DNA from 2 places in the Xenorhabdus entomophaga genome. Region 2 is predicted to be linked to the other one. Evidence: predicted binding sites of a transcription regulator. Region 2 holds the regulator's gene; the other holds the start of a gene.
What was found. The regulator LexA, encoded in region 2, represses DNA repair genes until DNA is damaged. The targets are predictions, from matches to a motif close to TNCTGTATGTACATACAGNA.
Positions count from the first base shown of each region.

Region 1: a site for LexA is predicted at 7,791-7,810, ahead of AAC854_RS06160 (metal-dependent hydrolase). Genes of this name have one in related genera too.

Region 1 covers NZ_JBBMXH010000019.1:45,620-55,389, reverse strand. The annotation lists partial or broken gene AAC854_RS06200 (DUF3156 family protein) at 1-115, opposite strand, end outside; gene AAC854_RS06195 (transglycosylase SLT domain-containing protein) at 300-980, opposite strand; gene AAC854_RS06190 (metal ABC transporter substrate-binding protein) at 1,275-2,189, shown strand; gene AAC854_RS06185 (manganese/iron ABC transporter ATP-binding protein) at 2,186-3,097, shown strand; gene AAC854_RS06180 (metal ABC transporter permease) at 3,094-3,969, shown strand; gene AAC854_RS06175 (metal ABC transporter permease) at 3,966-4,832, shown strand; gene AAC854_RS06170 (fructosamine kinase family protein) at 4,993-5,856, shown strand; gene AAC854_RS06165 (YniB family protein) at 5,937-6,476, opposite strand; gene AAC854_RS06160 (metal-dependent hydrolase) at 7,840-8,439, shown strand; gene AAC854_RS06155 (L-cystine transporter) at 8,905-9,770, shown strand, end outside.
Region 2 covers NZ_JBBMXH010000081.1:1,973-11,742, reverse strand. The annotation lists gene lysC (lysine-sensitive aspartokinase 3) at 40-1,413, opposite strand; gene pgi (glucose-6-phosphate isomerase) at 1,679-3,325, shown strand; gene ubiC (chorismate lyase) at 3,509-4,018, shown strand; gene ubiA (4-hydroxybenzoate octaprenyltransferase) at 4,047-4,901, shown strand; gene plsB (glycerol-3-phosphate 1-O-acyltransferase PlsB) at 4,954-7,434, opposite strand; gene AAC854_RS15895 (diacylglycerol kinase) at 7,572-7,943, shown strand; gene lexA (transcriptional repressor LexA) at 8,062-8,679, shown strand; gene zur (zinc uptake transcriptional repressor Zur) at 8,829-9,341, opposite strand.

The DNA of each region.
Region 1 (9,770 bases), on a different contig from region 2:
ATTGATTTATCAAATGTAATACACTCAGTAAGCGATAACGCTGTTCTGATGTTAAACGCAGATAACGACGAATCATCGGGAACCAGCTGACCATTTCAGAAACAGCAAAATGTTCAACTTCGCAACGCTATTTCCCCTCTCTGATTTTTATTCACAAAGAAAAAGTTTTTTATGATTAAAATTGGCAGACTCACTAACTTAATAAAAAACTAGGGAAGTGAGCTTGTTGGCAATGAAAAGAATTGGAAATGCGTCAAAACGCCTTAAAAAAACAAGTAAGAATAATTTATTAATTGCGGTTATTGCGTCATTACTAAACCACGATAAGCATTTTTTACTTTCCACAAATAACGCGGAGCCTGTGGTGCAGGATGATTATTTTGAACATATTGATAAAATTGATCAGGCGTCATTCGATTGATCTTATTAATTGCCACAGTTCGGTTTGAATCAAATGTACGCAACAATGCCCCTGCACCATTCACATAAGCGACTATTGTTGCATAATACAGCGTTTCTGGATTCGAAATACCGTCCAGATGCTGTTTTTTCAAAATACTGATATAAGCAGTGCCAAGGTCAATGTTCGTTTCAGGATCTTTCAATTCACGCACTGTCGGCTGCCCTGATTTTCCTTTCATTCTGTAGGCATCTCTCCCGGCCGTCGTTGCTTTAATTTGCATTAACCCAACAGCATTCGATTTACTGACAACTTCTGGACGAAACCCCGACTCCACTTGAATAATCGCTTTAATAAGGGTTTCATCAACACCATAACGTTTTGCAGCTTGCTCAATGAAGGCATCAAACGGAGTGGGTTCAGATCGATTGGTTAATTTAGGAGAACTGAAAATAGCTCTATTACCATCCAGCATACGTTTTGCTGTTGGTTGTCTGTTGATGTCTGACTGATGCCCTTTTTGGCCTGCACATCCCGTCAGTAACAGTGCCAACACAATATAACGAAGTCTTAATTTCACACAGTTTCCCCTAAATAAAATTAATCCCATAAAGGATATATAATTTTATCGGTAAGCCAAAAATATTTTTCCATTGCTTATCAAAATAAGTTAATCCATTGTTCTTGGGTAATTCTGGACAATGTGCTGTTTTTTTGTTCGCATGTGGTTCACTACTGTCATACCAATCAACGAAGAATAAAGGTGTATCTAACAAATCTATTATCAATTTTGCTGATATCACCTTGACTTCACACAAGTGATATTGATAATCATTATCAAAGATAATATGTATAACAAATAGGGTCTGCCATAATGAATAAAAAACGTTCTCTCTCTGCTGTACCGATATTTAACCTAATCATTGCGCTCTTAACAATGGTTTTATTCAGCCAACACGCTCATGCAGATAAGACGTTCAGAGTCGTTACGACATTCACTATCATTCAAGATATGGCACAAAATATCGCTGGTGATGCTGCTATTGTTGAATCCATCACAAAACCCGGCGCAGAAATCCACGATTACCAACCAACACCTAAAGATATTATCAAAGCACAGCGTGCAGACCTCATTCTTTGGAATGGCTTAAACTTAGAACGTTGGTTCGAACGCTTCTTTGAAAATATGAAAGATATACCTACTGCTGTCATTACCGACGGGATTACTCCTTTGCCTATTCGCGAAGGGCCTTACAATAAAAATCCCAATCCCCACGCTTGGATGTCACCTACAAATGCATTGATATATATCGAAAATATTCGCAATGCCTTTGCTAAACACGATCCGGAAAATGCGGAAATTTATAATCGCAATGCCAAAGCTTATGCAGCAAAAATAGCCCAATTAGATGCTCCGCTCAGAGAACGCCTCTCACGTATTCCTGAAGAACAACGTTGGTTAGTCACCAGTGAAGGTGCTTTTAGCTACCTCACACAAGATTATGGTTTCAAGGAAGTGTATTTATGGCCAATTAACGCTGAAGAACAAGGCTCCCCCCAGCAGGTTCGTCGTGTCATCGATACAGTAAGGGCTAACAAGATCCCTGTTGTTTTCAGCGAAAGTACTGTTTCAGATAAACCGGCAAAGCAAGTCAGTAAAGAAACAGGAGCCCGTTACGGCAGTATCCTCTATGTTGATTCTCTTTCTAACCAAAAGGGGCCAGTGCCTACTTATATTGATCTGCTCAATACCACCGTAGACACCATTGCGAAAGGATTTAATCAATGAATCGCTCATCGTTAAGCCACCAGCCATTATTTGAGCAACCCCACTTGATCGTTGATAACGCGACTGTCACTTACAACAATGGACACACCGCTATTTATGATGCCAGTTTTGATATTACCGGCGGCACGATTTGTGCGCTGGTCGGTATGAATGGCAGTGGAAAATCCACACTATTTAAAACAATTATGGGACTAGTTACACCTTCTCAAGGAAAAGTGACTCTCAATGCACAATCTATAAAAACTGCATTAAAGCAAAATATCATCGCCTATGTTCCACAAACTGAAGATGTAGATTGGAACTTCCCGGTTTTAGTTTCAGATGTCGTGATGATGGGCCGTTACGGAAAAATGGGATTCTTACGCCGCCCCAGTAAACGAGATCATCAGGTCGTAAATGAAGCTCTTGAGCGTGTTGGATTAAAAGAACTACGTGACCGCCAAATTGGTGAGCTTTCAGGGGGCCAGAAAAAACGCGCATTTTTAGCCCGCGCGCTCGCTCAAGAAGGAAAAGTCCTGCTACTGGATGAACCTTTTACCGGTGTAGATGTGAAAACAGAAACTGCCATCGTTAATTTACTCCGTGAATTACGGGATGAAGGGCATTTAGTCTTGGTATCGACGCACAACCTCGGCAGTGTTCCTGAATTTTGTGATCGGGTTATTTTGATCAATCGCACTGTGTTGGCTAGCGGTCGTACTGAAACTACTTTTACCCAAAAAAATCTGGAAATCACTTTTGGCGGTGTCTTGCGCCATATTAATCTTTCCGGTTCTGAACTGCACGAAGATGATGACCCTCGTTCATTGACTGTCATTACTGATGATGAACGTGCCGCTGTCTTCTATGGACATGACCACCATATCCCACCGCGGCAAAGCTCAAAACAAAAGGAAAACCAGCCATGATGGAATTGCTTTTACAGCCATTCAATTACAACTACATGGTAAAGGCCATGTGGGTAAGTGCCATCGTCGGTGCTGTTTGTGCTTTTTTATCAGCTTATCTGATGCTGAAAGGTTGGTCACTGATGGGAGACGCACTCTCCCACTCTGTTGTACCCGGAGTAGCAGGTGCGTATGCTCTTGGCTTACCTTATGCGGGAGGCGCCTTTTTTACGGGGATGCTTGCGGCACTATCAATGACATTGGTGCGTCATATCACTCGATTGCGTGAAGATGCAGTAATCGGCTTTATATTCTCCACCTTTTTTGCTGCCGGATTACTGATCGTCTCCCTGAACCCTACATCCGTGAACGTACAAACCATTATTCTGGGTAATGTTTTAGGCATTGCTGACGAAGATGTTTTGCAAGTTGAAATCATTACCGCCGTTTCCTTTATTATCCTGATGTTGCTTTGGAAAGATTTATTGGTTGTTTTCTTCGATGAAACTCACGCACGTTCTATCGGGTTATCACCATTACGGTTAAAAATCATTTTCTTCACTTTATTAAGTGCCTGTACGGTTGCCGCATTACAGACGGTAGGTGCCATCCTGGTTATCGCAATGGTCGTTACCCCCGGCGCAACCGCCTATTTACTGACCGATAAGTTTAAAAACCTGCTGATCATTGCTGTTTCCATCGGTTCACTCACAAGTGGCATCGGTGCATATTTAAGCTATTTTCTTAATGGCGCAACTGGCGGTGTCATTGTCACCCTACAAACAGTGGTTTTCCTGTTAGCGTTCTTCTTTGCCCCTAAACATGGCATGCTGGCTTCCCGCAAACGAGCGAGAAAGGAATCTCTGGCGTTGACTCAGGAAAGACGCCCATGAATACATTTATTGAATTAATGACTGAACCCTTCACACATGAATTCATGCAGCGGGCTATCTTTGCTGCCATCATAGTGGGTACGGTTTGTGCTGTACTTTCTTGTTATCTGGTCTTAAAAGGCTGGTCTTTGATGGGTGATGCGATTTCTCATGCCGTGCTGCCCGGTATCGTATTGGCCTTTGCAGCAGGTATCCCACTTGCAGTAGGTGCTTTCCTTTCAGGTATATTTTGTGCGTTTGCCACCGGATATCTGAAAGAACACAGCAGAATCAAAGAAGATACTGTTATGGGAATTGTCTTCTCTGGTATGTTCGCGTTTGGCTTAATTTTATTCACTCGTATAGATACGGATCAACACCTGACACATATTTTATTTGGTAGCATACTCGGCATTACCCAACATGAATTGATTCAAACACTGTGTATTGCCGGAGTCACGCTGGCTATTGTTTTGTTGAAGCGAAAAGATTTCATGCTCTACTGCTTCGATCCCAATCAGGCTCGAGTTGTTGGCCTTCCAGTGAAACTTCTTCATTACGGCTTATTATCTCTGTTAGCTCTAACAATCGTCGCATCCTTGCAAGCCGTTGGCATTATTCTAGTTATAGCCATGCTGATCTCACCAGGTATTATTGCTTTTATTCTTTGCCGGAGTTTTGATCACATGTTGATTGTTGCAATGCTTGCTTCCGTATCATCCTGCGTGCTCGGTACCATCATCAGCTTCCATATTGATGGTGAAACAGGGCCTTGCATCGTAATCATTCAAGCCATTTTCTTCACTATCGCTCTTATTTATAACCAAATAAAATTGGCCCGCAAAAAAGTGAACAGGGAACTCTCAGAAAATATACCTTCTTAAACATTACCAGCCCCCAAAAAATCCAATTAACAATCCAGAGCGCCATATCCAATTTGAGATATGGCCTTATTAATTGCTATTAAAGTCCTTTTTAACCTGTTCAAATGTTGCATCTATCTGTAATATGAGTCTAGCAATTGTCAACTTAATGAGGTGAATCATGTGGCAAACCGTGAACCGTCTATTAAGTGAGCATTTTGATGGCACTGAAATTCACGATAAAACGGAATTAGCAGGAGGCGACATTCACCGTTCTTGGTGCATTAAATATGGTCAACAGCATGTTTTTGTCAAATCCAACGTGAAAGAAATGCTGCCAGTTTTTAAAGCTGAAGCAGAGCAATTGGAATTACTGGCCCGCAGCAAAACAACCCGCGTTCCCGAAGTTTATGGTGTAGGGCATGATCGCAACTATAGCTTCCTTTTACTGGAATATTTGCCTATAAAGCCGTTTAATGCCCATAGCGCGTATTGTTTTGGTCAACATCTTGCAAAGCTACATCAGTGGAGCGAACAGCCTAAATTTGGTTTTGATTTTGATAACATGCTTTCAACCACCATACAGCCTAATGGGTGGCAAAAACGCTGGAATCAATTTTATGCGGAGAAACGTATAGGATGGCAATTGCAACTTGCGGCTGATCAAGGAATGGTATTTGGCGATATCAACCTCATTGTCCAAATAATCAGTGACAAATTACACTCCCATCACCCTCAGCCTTCCCTCCTTCATGGTGATTTATGGCCTACAAACTGTGCATCGCTGAATGATGATTGTGCTGTAATATTTGATCCTGCCTGTTATTGGGGAGATCGTGAATGTGACTTAGCGATGCTGCCATTTTACCCAGACCTTCCCTTACAAATTTTTGATGGTTACCAAAGTATCTGGCCATTGCCACAAGACTTCATTGAACGTCAGCCCATTTATCAACTCTACTATTTACTGAACAGATGCAACCTTTTCGGAGGTGATAACTTCATGATTGTGCAAAATATGGTAGATAAACTCTTATCTGAATAATGATGAGAAAATCTTATCGGCCTCACATTTGAAAATAAAAATCAAGAGAAAAATTTATATATTAAAGATGCACTTTCGCATTACCAACCCAATAATTTAGATAAGAAATAAGCTATCGCACCAATAATAATTGGAGATATATAAAGGGTAAAGATCTGACTGAATAGAGAATGACGGGGAAATTTAATTTTAGCTTCCAACTCTTCCTTAGTTATTCCGCTTTCCTTAGCCTGTTCCAGAACCATTTGATCTTCAATATGTTCCTTGATGAATTTAAATTGACGATACATTCTCAAACCAGATGCACTCATCGCTAAACCAACAAACATTAAAATATAAATAATGAAAAAACTGATATTTTCTCCTGTAATTCCAGCTATGCGATCAGGAGTTGGAGAGTGCTTCCAAAAGAAATCCAAAAATGATGTATTAAATTTAATCATGTCTGCCATCATCTTAAGAAAATCATTCAATACCGCACTAATACCCTCACCTTTGGAACTATGCTGCCACGCCAGATTAATCACAGAAACTAAAGTTGATAAAAAAGCTGGTACAAAAATAATCCAACCTAAGATCCGTTTAGCAATAGCAACATATCCAGCTTGTTGATAAGTCATTGACATTCCTCATTAGCATAAATTATTTTATTTTTATTCAATGATAGCTGATCGCTCATAAGGAACCAACTTTAATCCTATTTGCAGATTAATACTCTTGCTTTTACCAGAAAACTATTTTTTTCTTTGTTATCAATCTATAACGGGATTTAAATCACAGAGGTTGCTACAATCAAATTGTATCAATTATTATCATTACTGCGAGAAATATGAGATGTCATTTTGTTTATCTATAGATACAGCCATTTTGATATGAGTGGTATCAAAATTAAATTATTCATTTAAAAACAATAAATTATATAAAGACTACTTATAAAAACCATAAATACACATAGATGTACAAACGAAAAAAGTGCTCTATACAGCACATAGCAATGGATTTTGTGCTCGTTAGATAGGAAAGAAACCGCCGTCACTATAGGGTAGAAATTTACCCTTAAACTTTCAGGGTAATCAGTCAAAAACATCCCCCTTCAGCACAATCAAAACTCCCTTTATTCATTAACCTTATTGGAGTTTTAGTCTACTTTGCGCTCATGTCACTGTCAGCTTCTTTGCCTCATTTAGCATATTCAACTGGTTAGATTTATATAAACCCGACTTTTTAAAGCACATGGATAGCTAAAAACTCTGCATAAGCCACCCTGTGAATAATCTAGCTATCAGCCCGTGTGCGTTGGGTACGCGGCAGGAGCAGGGCAGCAGCAAGTGTTATTCCTGTAGCCATTCAGGGAATGGACACAGAAATATTTACTTTAGTTACAGGAGTTGACGAATTGTTAAGCATTATTCGCGTATTGTTGGGGGAGATAAGGTTATTAGACTTATCAATCTTTTGATAATAACGTTATAAGCGGAGAGTAAAATGAAAAAATGTCTTCTTCTTTGCCTGTTGGCGGGTTCGGCCATTTTAGCTCCAGTGCTAACTTATGCTAACACCCCCAGCGAGTTATCGAGTGGTCCTATATGCTTTACAACACCTACAGGGGAATACTGCGTGATGCCCCCACAACCCTTTATTCCTCCATTCCCTTTTTCCCCACCGACAAATTAACAGAATTGAACAGACTAATAAACCGAGTAGGACGGTAACATTCCTGCCGTCCTCTCATGGCTCACTGACACTCAATTCTGATGTACTCCTGCCACCCCAGTATCATTTGCTCTGAGGTGGCAATCAGAATGTAGTTGGTTGAGCTACGGCACGAAGCCAGCACATAATCCCCTACTTCTTATCCACTAAGACGCTCCAGATAAATAAAGATTTTTCTTATTTACCCCCTATCATCCTTATGCAAAACCCTCTATACTGCCAACTGTACGTATACACAGCAATCAGCATAAATAATTAGTATAAATCGTTATGACAGCAGAAGGACATCTTCTTTTTTCCGTTGCCAGCCTTGTATTGGCTCACCAGCTAGAAATTACACCAGAAATAGCACAGGGAGATTGGCTACATATGCTTCCTGGCGCACTTCTGGCTTCATTACTACCTGATATTGATCACCCAAGTTCAACTTTAGGTAGATTATTCCGTTTTATATCCATTCCAATTGCGCGCTTATGCGGGCATCGTGGGTTTACACACAGTTTAGTAGCTCTCATTGCAGGTATTACTTTATTTCAGACTGAAATACCTTCTGATTGGCCTATTCCAACTGATTTTGTCCATGCTATGGTTGTGGGTTATATCAGCCATTTGATTGCTGATATGCTGACTCCTGCCGGTATTCCACTTTTATGGCCATTAAGAATACGTTTTTGTATTCCTATTGTTAGAGGTAAGGATAAGCAACGCAAGAAAACTGAACGCTTCATCGCTGTGTTGCTGGTAGTAATTGCCATTATTCTTCCTCAACATATTGAATCTTCATTTGTTGGCTATTTAGAAAAATTTCAGTTGGATAAATTACAGCTAGATAAGTTACAAATTGATAAATTACAGAATCTCTATAAGTAACCAATTGATTGTATTTTCACTAAATCAGACCCCACTTGAAAAAGTGGGGTGCCCTAAAATATAAAAATTTCTTTTATATCCATTCTTATTCTTTTTTGAACAGCACTTATAACCCAGTTAAATATACCTTTTGTCTGTCAAATCCGCAGGAAATAAAACAGTAATAGATTAGGATATATAACTAATTAAGCTAGTTAGTGAAAAATAATTATATTAAATTCCATTTAATTATAAGAAACACGGTTCTTATGCTGATACCATTCTCTTATACACTTCATGGCATGTATCCGACAAATTTCAAGCCGCAAAAGCGACTGTTGAAAAAATAAAAAGGTTATCGATTACCACATAACACGGTTACATATCATACAGAAAAACCATATAAATATCGTTATACCCAATAGCTTGCAAGTTGCAACACAGCAATTTGCAGATATAAGGGTATAAAAGTTTTGGAGACTAGGGATGAATTTACCGCTCATTATCAACATACTCGTTTTTGTAGCGCTACTTATTTTATTAGCAAAAGCGGGCTCAAATAACTGGAGTTTGTCCAAAAAGGTTCTTATGGCTTTAGCCGTAGGTGTCTTTTTTGGGCTGGCATTGAACATCATTTATGGCACAAACAACCCTACAGTGAAAGAATCAATTAAATGGTTCAATATCGTTGGTAATGGCTATGTGCAGTTATTACAAATGGTTATCATGCCATTGGTTTTCGCCTCTATCCTGAGCACTGTTGCGCGTTTGCACAAAGCATCTTCTTTAGGAAAAATCAGTTTCCTGACTATTGGTACGTTGTTGTTCACTACCGCAATTTCCGCCTTAATCGGCATCGTAATTGCCAATTTATTTGGACTGAGTGCAACCGGCCTAATTCAAGGCACTCAAGAAACAGCTCGTTTATCAGCCATTGAAACCAACTATATCGGTAAAGTTTCTGATATGAGTGTACCCCAGATTATTCTCTCTTTTATTCCTAAAAATCCCTTTGCTGATCTAACGGGAGCAAATCCTACTTCTATTATCAGTGTTGTGATTTTTGCGGCATTTTTAGGCATTGCTGCATTACAAATGCTCAAAGATGATCGTGAGCGCGGTGAACGAGCTCTCGTTGCCATTGATACAATGCAGTCATGGGCAATGAAACTGGTTAGATTAGTTATGAGCCTAACTCCATATGGTGTAATGGCTTTGATGACTAAAGTTGTAGCCAGCTCTAATATTCAAGATATTACGCAATTAGGTAATTTTGTCGTTGCTTCCTATATTGCCCTTGGTTTGATGTTTGTCGTTCATGGCGGACTTCTGGCACTTATTGGTATTAATCC
Region 2 (9,770 bases):
CGTTATGCGGGTTTTTAGAGCCATGTTCAATTTACTTTGTCATATTTCAAACAAACTCCGATGTAACGTCTGAATTACTTGTTCCGCATCTTTGCCGGGAACGAGCAGGCAGATATTATGACTGCTTGCACCACCGCTAATCATCCGAATATTAAAGGATTCCAGAGCGCTAAAAACTTCTTTTCCCAATCCCTTAGACTTCGAAAGTTCATTGCCGATAATTGCTACCAATGCCATATTTTCTTCGACTTCCACACGGCATAACGTGGAAAGTTCAGTCAGTAAGGCATTCGTCAATAAACTACCATTGGTGCTGGTGGAGCCAGTGGTATCCAGTGTCAGGGCGATGTTCACTTCCGATGTCGTAATCAGATCCACCGATATATTATGGCGCGAGAGCAGGGTAAAGACTTCTGCCAGAAAACCCCGCGCATGTAACATCTTCAGGCTATGCAGAGTCAGTAAAGTTTGTTTGCGGCGCAATGCCAACGCACGAAACAGCGGTGGATTGTCTGTTTTATCACAAACCACTGTGCCGCCCGCGAGAGGATCTTTGCTGGAGCCGACAAATACCGGAATGCCGGAGCGAACGGCCGGGAGCAATGTGGCAGGATGGAGAATTTTGGCGCCAAATGTCGCCATTTCTGCCGCTTCATCAAAAGCAATTGTATTGATGCGTTTAGCGGTAGGGGCAATACGGGGATCGGTGGTATAGATGCCCGGAACATCTGTCCAGATATCAACGCGTTGTAATCCAAGCGCTTCGCCCAGCAAAGCGGCAGTATAATCACTGCCTCCCCGTCCCAGCGTAGTTGTACGGCCTTTTTCCTCTCTACCGATAAAACCTTGAGTGATGACAATCGTATTGTTCAGGCGAGGATGCAGGTGCTCCATCGCTAAAGTACGGAGTTGGAGGGTATCGGGTTCTGCTTTTCCAAAATGAGCACTGGTTCGCATGATCCGGCGGATATCAAACCATTCTGCATCCGTATTGCGCTGGCGCAGCAGCTCGACAAACAGTAAGGTGGACATCATTTCACCGTGGCTAACCAATTCATCAGTCAGTGCTTCTGACGTGGCAAGAGACGCAGCTTCTGACAGCATCTCAATATTTTCCAGCAGACGATCAATTTCCTCGCGGATCACGTTCGCATCATTCAATCGCTCAATAATTGCATATTGAATGTCACGGATCTGTTTCAGGTAACTCTCCCGTTTATCGTTATCGCAGCCAGCCGCTAATGCAACCAGCAAATTGGTCACACCAGAAGAGGCTGACAGAACAACCACGCGAACATTAGCATTTGCCAAAATAATATCGGCACAGTTATTCATGGCATCAAAGTCAGCCACACTCGTACCACCGAATTTTGCTACAACATACTGCGAATTAGGAGATGAAACAGCGCACATGGATGATAACCTTTTGTTCGAAGAATAGGCTTTTAGAAATATCGGGTTAGGCGCATTGAGTCAATGTTTGGTAATTAAGCATAAATAATTTTCATGATGGAGATAAAATTATCGTTTTTGCCTATCTCAACAATTAGGGCTGGAAATCACTGACTATTTTGACCAATATCAGTAATTACAAGGAAAGGGAGATTAACCACAGAATTAACCCGTTACAATCTGTGCATTCCTATTGTTTATTGACAGTTGATAGAGAGTATCATCCATGAAAAACATCAACCCCAGCCAGACTGAAGCCTGGAAAGCATTACAGCAGCATTTTGAGCAAATGAAGAATGTGCATTTGCGGGATCTGTTTGAACAGGATAAAGAACGGTTTAAGGCATTTTCTGCGACATTTGATCAGCAGATGCTGGTGGATTATTCCAAAAACCGCATTACTACAGAAACACTGGAAAAATTACAGGCACTGGCACAAGAAACTGATTTGAGCAGTGCAATCCGCAGTATGTTCTCCGGCGAGAAAATCAATCGCACAGAAGATCGCGCTGTGCTGCACATTGCCCTGCGTAACCGCAGCAACACCCCGATTATGGTGGATGGGGAAGATGTCATGCCGCAAGTGAATGCGGTGCTGGCAAAAATGAAAGCATTCAGTGAGCGTATCATCAGTGGTGAATGGAAAGGTTATACGGGTAAAGCCATTACTGATGTGGTGAATATTGGTATTGGTGGCTCCGATCTTGGCCCGTATATGGTAACCGAAGCACTGAAAGCCTATAAAAATCACCTGAATATGCATTTTGTTTCCAATGTTGATGGAACTCATATTGCTGAAACACTAAAAACTTTGAATCCAGAAACAACCTTGTTCCTGATTGCTTCCAAGACTTTTACCACGCAAGAAACGATGACCAATGCACATTCTGCGCGTAATTGGTTTTTGCAAAACGCCATTGATGAAGCACATGTTGCCAAACATTTTGCAGCGTTATCAACCAATGAACAGGAAGTCAGTAAATTTGGTATCGATCCACAAAACATGTTTGAATTTTGGGATTGGGTAGGGGGACGTTATTCGCTCTGGTCTGCGATTGGCTTATCCATTGCACTTTCCATTGGTTATGAAAATTTTGAACAGTTGTTGAGTGGCGCTCATGCGATGGATAAACATTTTGAGCAGACCGCCTTTGAACACAACATTCCCGTTTTGTTGGCATTAATCGGCATTTGGTACAACAATTTCTTTGGCGCAGAAACTGAAGCGATTCTGCCATACGATCAATACATGCATCGTTTTGCTGCTTACTTCCAGCAAGGCAATATGGAATCAAACGGTAAGTACATCGATCGTAATGGCAATCCTGTCAATTACCAGACTGGGCCGATTATCTGGGGTGAACCGGGTACTAATGGTCAACACGCTTTCTACCAACTTATCCATCAGGGAACCAAACTGATCCCGTGTGATTTTATTGCGCCAGCAATTAGCCATAATCCGGTTAGCGACCACCATAGCAAGCTGCTGTCCAATTTCTTTGCTCAAACTGAAGCGCTGGCCTTTGGCAAAACACAGGCTCAGGTAGAAGCAGAATTTGCGGCGGCTGGAAAAAATTCCCAGGATGTGGCGAATGTTGTGCCGTTCAAAGTATTTGACGGGAACCGCCCGACCAACTCCATTTTATTGCGCGAAATTACACCATTTAGTTTGGGTGCATTGACTGCTATGTATGAGCATAAAATATTCGCTCAAGGCGCAATTCTGAATATTTTCTCATTTGATCAATGGGGTGTAGAGTTGGGCAAACAATTGGCGAATCGTATTCTGCCTGAATTGCACGATGCGGAAGCGGTGAACAGCCATGACAGCTCTACAAATGGCCTGATTAACCGATTTAAAGAATGGCGATGATCTGACTCCCTCTTGTTTATTCCACCTCCTCCCAATAACTATTGTTATTACGGGGGAGGTTTTTTTTATGATTTCCATAATTTGTTATCAACTTTTTATTTTATTGGTCTGCAACATGATATCCTCATTCCCCATTCGTTGTGCTGTCGGGGAAACTGATATTCCCCGCAATGAGAAAATGACATGGCAGATGACACAATATTAACTTCAACACCCATCCATTGGTTTTCGGCAGACGAGACCGATCTTCCTGACGATATTTTAGACTGGCTGATGGAAGTTGGCTCAATGACACACCGCTTTGAACAACACTGTCAGCAGGTATCTGTTGCCCCTTTCCGGGAATGCTTCATCACGGCAGAAGAATTAGGCGATGAAAGTAAGCACTTACCTGTGAGCGAAAAATATTGGTTACGCGAGATTGTCTTATATGGAGATAATATCCCGTGGCTTTTAGGCCGCACTGTTATTCCGGCAGAAACACTCACTGGCCCAGATCGAAAATTGGTTGATGTAGGAACCGTTCCACTCGGGCGTTACCTTTTTAGTGGTAATAATCTGACCCGGGATTATATTCAAATAGGCTGGCAGGAGTCCCGTTGGGTGCGGCGTTCGTTATTGAGATTGTCTGGTAAGCCACTGTTGCTCACAGAAGTTTTTCTGCCAGAGTCACCTGCATATAAAACAAAATAATAAGGGGAGAAATAGATTGGAGGTCAGTATGACGCAAAATAAATGGCGTGCCTATTGCCGTTTAATGCGTATCAATAAACCCATTGGCGTATTATTATTATTATGGCCAACATATTGGGCATTGTGGATCGCCGCAAAAGGTATACCAAATTTACACGTGTTGTTAGTATTTACTATTGGTGTGTTTTCTATGCGTGCTGCGGGATGCTGTATTAATGATTTCGCAGATAGAAAATTTGATGGATATGTAGAACGGACAAAATCTCGTCCTCTTCCTAGTGGTGATATCACCGAAAAAGAAAGTAAAATCTTGTTTGCCACGCTGGTGCTCATCTCTTTTGCGCTGGTTCTTACGCTGAATAAAATGACGATTGCATTGTCGTTCGTTGGTTTGGCGCTGGCGTGGAGCTATCCTTTCGTAAAACGTGTCAGCCATCTGCCACAAGTTGTGTTAGGGGCTGCCTACGGCTGGTCAATTCCGATGGCGTTTGCCGCAGTAAGTGAGTCCTTACCTTTGGAGTGTTGGTTGTTATTTTTAGCCAACGTTATTTGGTCAGTGATTTATGATACACAGTATGCGATGGTTGATCGTGATGATGACCTAAAAATCGGTGTGAAATCGACGGCTGTGCTCTTTGGACGCTTTGATAAACTGATTATTGGTATTCTGCAATTTGCTATGTTGGGTATTTTGGTATTGATCGGCAATATAGTGAATCTGGGGGGAATATACTACTGGACGATATTGCTGGCAGCGGCGTTGTTTATTTATCAACAAAAACTGATCTCAGGCCGGGAAAGGGCGTCTTGCTTTCAAGCTTTTATGAATAATAACTACGTTGGCCTTATTTTATTCCTTGGTGTCTTTTTCAGCTATGTCTAATATAACGGGCGGTATTACCGCCCGTTAATCATTTATGCTCAGTGTAACGTTATTATCCTTGCTCTTTTTCCTGTTCAGGGTCATTTTGCTCTGGTGGCATACTGACGCTCTCAATTGTCAGGCGAATTTCAGGTGACATCAACTCGCTCAACACATGGTAAAGTGCCTGAGCGTTGGTTGTAACTATAGTGCCACTATTTTGAGCGCCACTCTCTTGAATGTAACCTTCTTCGCGTAGCGTGTTGACTGAACAGGCGAAAACCGCCTTGTCAAAGAACTCTGGTGCATTGATGCCATGCAGCACTGATAAACGCTGTGCCAACATCCGGCTCTCTTTTTCCAGTACACCACGACTGATGTCCGGGGTGGCATTCAATAAAGAAAGCGTAATTGCATAGCGTTGCAGTGTTTCTCGGATACCCGCCGCCAGTAATTGCAGTGGGCGGATGCGGGCAGGGTTCAGTACCAACATTCCTTGCTCTTTGTTACAGATAAGGCATTGACGCGCCAGCTCATCAATCAGGGTATTGACGACTTCAGGAAGCGTTTCCTTACTGTAACGCATGAAAAGTTCCTGTTTGATTAACGGATAGATTAACTCTACCTGCCTGAGCAATTCACTGCGACTAATACGACGGTGATGCATCACAATGCTGGTAATCAAGGATGGCAAGATCAACAAGTGCTGGATATTGTTACGATAATAAGTCATCAATACCGCGCTTTCGCGTGGCAGGATAATGATATCTCCCAGACTGTCTTTCTCGACTTCAAACTTATCCATCAGCAAAGCATGATCCAACAACTCTTCCGCTGTTTTGTTCGGTACAGTGATATCGTTGGTGTAAGGCACATTGTTCAGCAATTGCAGATAACAATCTAACTGCTCAATAAGCTGCTCGCGAGTAAGTGCTCGCTGACGTGACGACAACAATGCCGTGGTGCACAAATTAATAGCATTGGCAGCGGCGGCATTATTGATATTGACCATAATATTGCCAGCCAGTTTGCTGACTGTTGGAGACAGCCATGTGGGGCGCTGGGATTCTATTGGGTCAATGGAATCACGCCAATCCGGAACATGTTGGTTAAGGTACTGTACCAACGGGATCGGCTCGCCAAAGTTCACGTAACCTTGTCCCAGATTACGCAGTTTGCGCAGGCCATTCACCATCTGGAAAAAGCCTTCTGTTTCTTTGGTGGCTCCCCGCAACTCTTTGGCGTAAGTCGCAACTTCCATCACATGCTCATAACCAATATAGATCGGTACAATCGTGATTGGACGGGATTCCCCACGCAGCATCGCTTGCAAGGTCATGGAGAGTGTACCCGTTTTCGGGTCAAGCAGACGCCCGGTACGTGAACGACCACCTTCGACGAAGTATTCAACCGAATAACCACGGGAGAACAATTCACCGAGATATTCGCGGAAGATTGTCGAATAGAGCTTATTGCCTTTAAATGTACGGCGGATAAAGAACGCACCAAGACGGCGGAATATCGGGCCGGCAGGCCAGAAATTCAGGTTAATGCCCGCAGCAATGTGTGGGGGTACCAGTCCTTGATGATAAATCACATAAGAAAGCAGTAAATAATCCATATGGCTGCGATGGCATGGAACATAAACCAGTTCATGACCATCTTGCGCCAATCGGCGGATTCGCTCGGCATTATGAACATTAATGCCTTGATATAAACGGTTCCAGGTCCAACTCAAAACACGGTCGGTCAAGCGCACTGTTTCATAGGAGAAATCCGCAGCAACCTCTTCCAACATATTGATGGCATTCTGCTTCGCCTTTTCGGGAGAGATTTTTTTGCTGCGTGCTTCATCAGCAATCGCTTTTTCTATCGCTTTTGAAGCCAATAACTTGTTGAACAAATCTTGTCTGGCAGGCAAACGAGGCCCAACAGCTGCGAGACGTTGACGGGAATAGTGTATCCGCGCAACACGAGCGAGTTTATTGGCAATGATATCATCCGCACCGTGTTCGTCAGCCATACGGCGTAAGGAAACAGGCGTAGAAAAACGCACAAAACTATCCCGCCCAAGCCACAGGATCGCAAAAAACTTCTGCACACCATTTAGCAGACGTAACTGCGGTGTTGTGTTCTCTTCATGTCCTTCACGCCCGGGAGAGCGGCCAAACATCACGGAAACTGGCACCATCTGGATATTCAAATCAGGATTATTGCGATGCAGATCCAGATAAGAATGAAAGATTTTCACAGATTCATGTTTTGGTGCATAACAACGGAACACACGTGGGCCGTTATCAATAAAGACATAGCTAGGAAGCTGTGTGTCCCCGATTTCCAAAGGATTCAATGGATCCGGCAGATCTTGCGCCAGACATTGTTGACGCAGGGTCAATAAGTCTGTTTTTGAATGGTACGGCAGCACATACAAAATGGGCCGTGTCGTATCAAGACGCAACTCAGCAATGGGATCCGTAGGAATAAGTTTACTTTTTACTAAAAATTTTAGTGGTAAATTCAATAACTTATAATATATTTTACGCCAACCTGACATAACTGCTTTAAGCCTCTTGTTAGCAACGCGTCGCAAGGATACCAGAAACAGATTTTGAGATCTGTGGAAATAAGACAATAATAAGAGCTAAAAGTTATATGACCATACAACTATTAAGCTCATTTAAAAAAATTACCATGGCAAATCAATCAACAGGTTTGACCCGCATCATCAAAGCTGCGGGCTATTCGGCGAAAGGAATTAAGGCTGCTTGGCAAAATGAAGCTGCATTCCGGCAGGAGGCAGTGACTGCCATATTTGCGATCATCATCGCATTTTCTTTAGATATTAGTTTAATTGAGAGGCTCCTGCTGATCGGTTCTGTCATGCTTGTCATCATTGTTGAGATCCTTAACAGTGCCATAGAAGCCGTCGTGGATCGTATTGGTAGTGAATATCATGAATTATCGGGTCGGGCGAAAGATATGGGATCAGCGGCTGTATTGCTAACCATAATTCTTGCGTTGTTGACTTGGGGAACAATTCTTTGGTCGCATTTCATGCGCTGACATGATGTGTTTTTCATCAAAATACGTTATTTAGCTGCTTTTACATGCTAGCAGGTTCCCAATTCTAATTTACCTGTATATACTCACAGTCTGACTGTATAAACAAACAGGGGGCGAAATGAAAGCATTAACGGCCAGACAGCAGCAAGTCTATAACTTGGTGCGTGACCATATTTCGCAAACGGGTATGCCACCAACACGTGCTGAAATCGCGGCACGCCTAGGTTTTCGTTCACCTAACGCGGCAGAAGAGCATTTAAAGGCTCTGGCACGTAAAGGGGTGATAGAGATTATCGCTGGTGCATCCAGAGGTATCCGTTTGCTTCTCGAAGAGCAAGGTGAAGGTGCGGGATTACCGCTAATCGGTCGTGTTGCTGCCGGCGAACCACTGCTGGCTCAGGAACATATCGAAAACCACTATAAGGTTGATCCTGAATTATTCAAACCAAGTGCTGATTTTTTGTTACGTGTCAGTGGAATGTCCATGAAAGACATCGGTATTATGGACGGAGATTTACTGGCTGTTCATAAGACACAGGATGTTCATAATGGGCAAGTTATTGTGGCGCGTATTGAAGATGAGGTCACAGTAAAACGTCTTAAACAAACTGGGAACAGAATTGAACTGATTGCTGAAAATCCAGAATTCAAACCGATTGTTGTAGATTTGAGTGAACAGAGCTTCACTATTGAAGGATTGGCAGTAGGTGTTATTCGTAGCGGAGACTGGTTCTGAGCGTAAAAACGGATAATTGCACTTTGCCATTCTGAGGCGGTCATTTTTCCCGGTTCCCGTTAAACGTAGATTAAGCGGTGACATGAGGATATGTGAGTGCATTAGCCATGACCGCCTCACCGTTTAATCAGGTTTTAAACATTATCACCTTATTTCTTTTTATTCTCTGTAATTGAATGATTGTGCTCGCATGTATCTCGTTCTGTGCAGGAATCGATTTCATAGCAAGAAGAGCACAAACCATGCACTTCTATCACACTATTTCGTAAATGAAACCCCGTGCCTTGTGCTAGCTGCTGAATAGTGGATTCAATATCTTTCGCGTCTTTTTCAGTTACGGAGCCACAGTCTTCACAGATAAACATCGCTGAGGTATGGCTGGGTTCCTCAAAATGATGGCAGAGAACATAACTGTTTGTGGATTCTATTTTGTGAATAAAACCTTGTTCCAATAGAAATTCTAAACCACGATAAACCGTTGGCGGTTTGGCTTGTGGTTCGACTTCACGCAGCAAATCCAGTAAATCATAGGCACTTATTGCGCTGGGCTGTTCAGCGATTAGACGAAGAATTTCAAGGCGTTGAGGTGTCAAACGAACCCCTCTTGACAGACAGATTGTCTCAGCCTGTGCCAGCAACTTTTTTTGATTGATAGTTTTCATTACACCTCTCACACCTACACGATGCTAATGACTTTAATACTACCATGTTTTTGGGCCTGAGAGTGGAGTCCACACAATGATTAGCGCTTTTCTGGTGCCTGATATACATAAGGCGGCTGGCTATCTTGGCATTATGTGACATGCCCTTACCAATTAAATAATATGCAGATTGAAAATCAATCGGTGGATAAGAACAATAAAATGGGCTAAAAAACGGAAAAAATAAAAGTGAAAATAAGGGATAATATAAATAATCAAATTGGTAAATAAGTGTGATGATATGGAATTAACAATTCATTATCTCAATATAACAACAAGTTATAGTCAATAAAGAAAGTAATATTCTCATATTATTACCAATAGAGATAAATTATAGTGAACAATACAATAAGTGACCATTGCTCCAATAATTCCATTTAGGACGGAAAT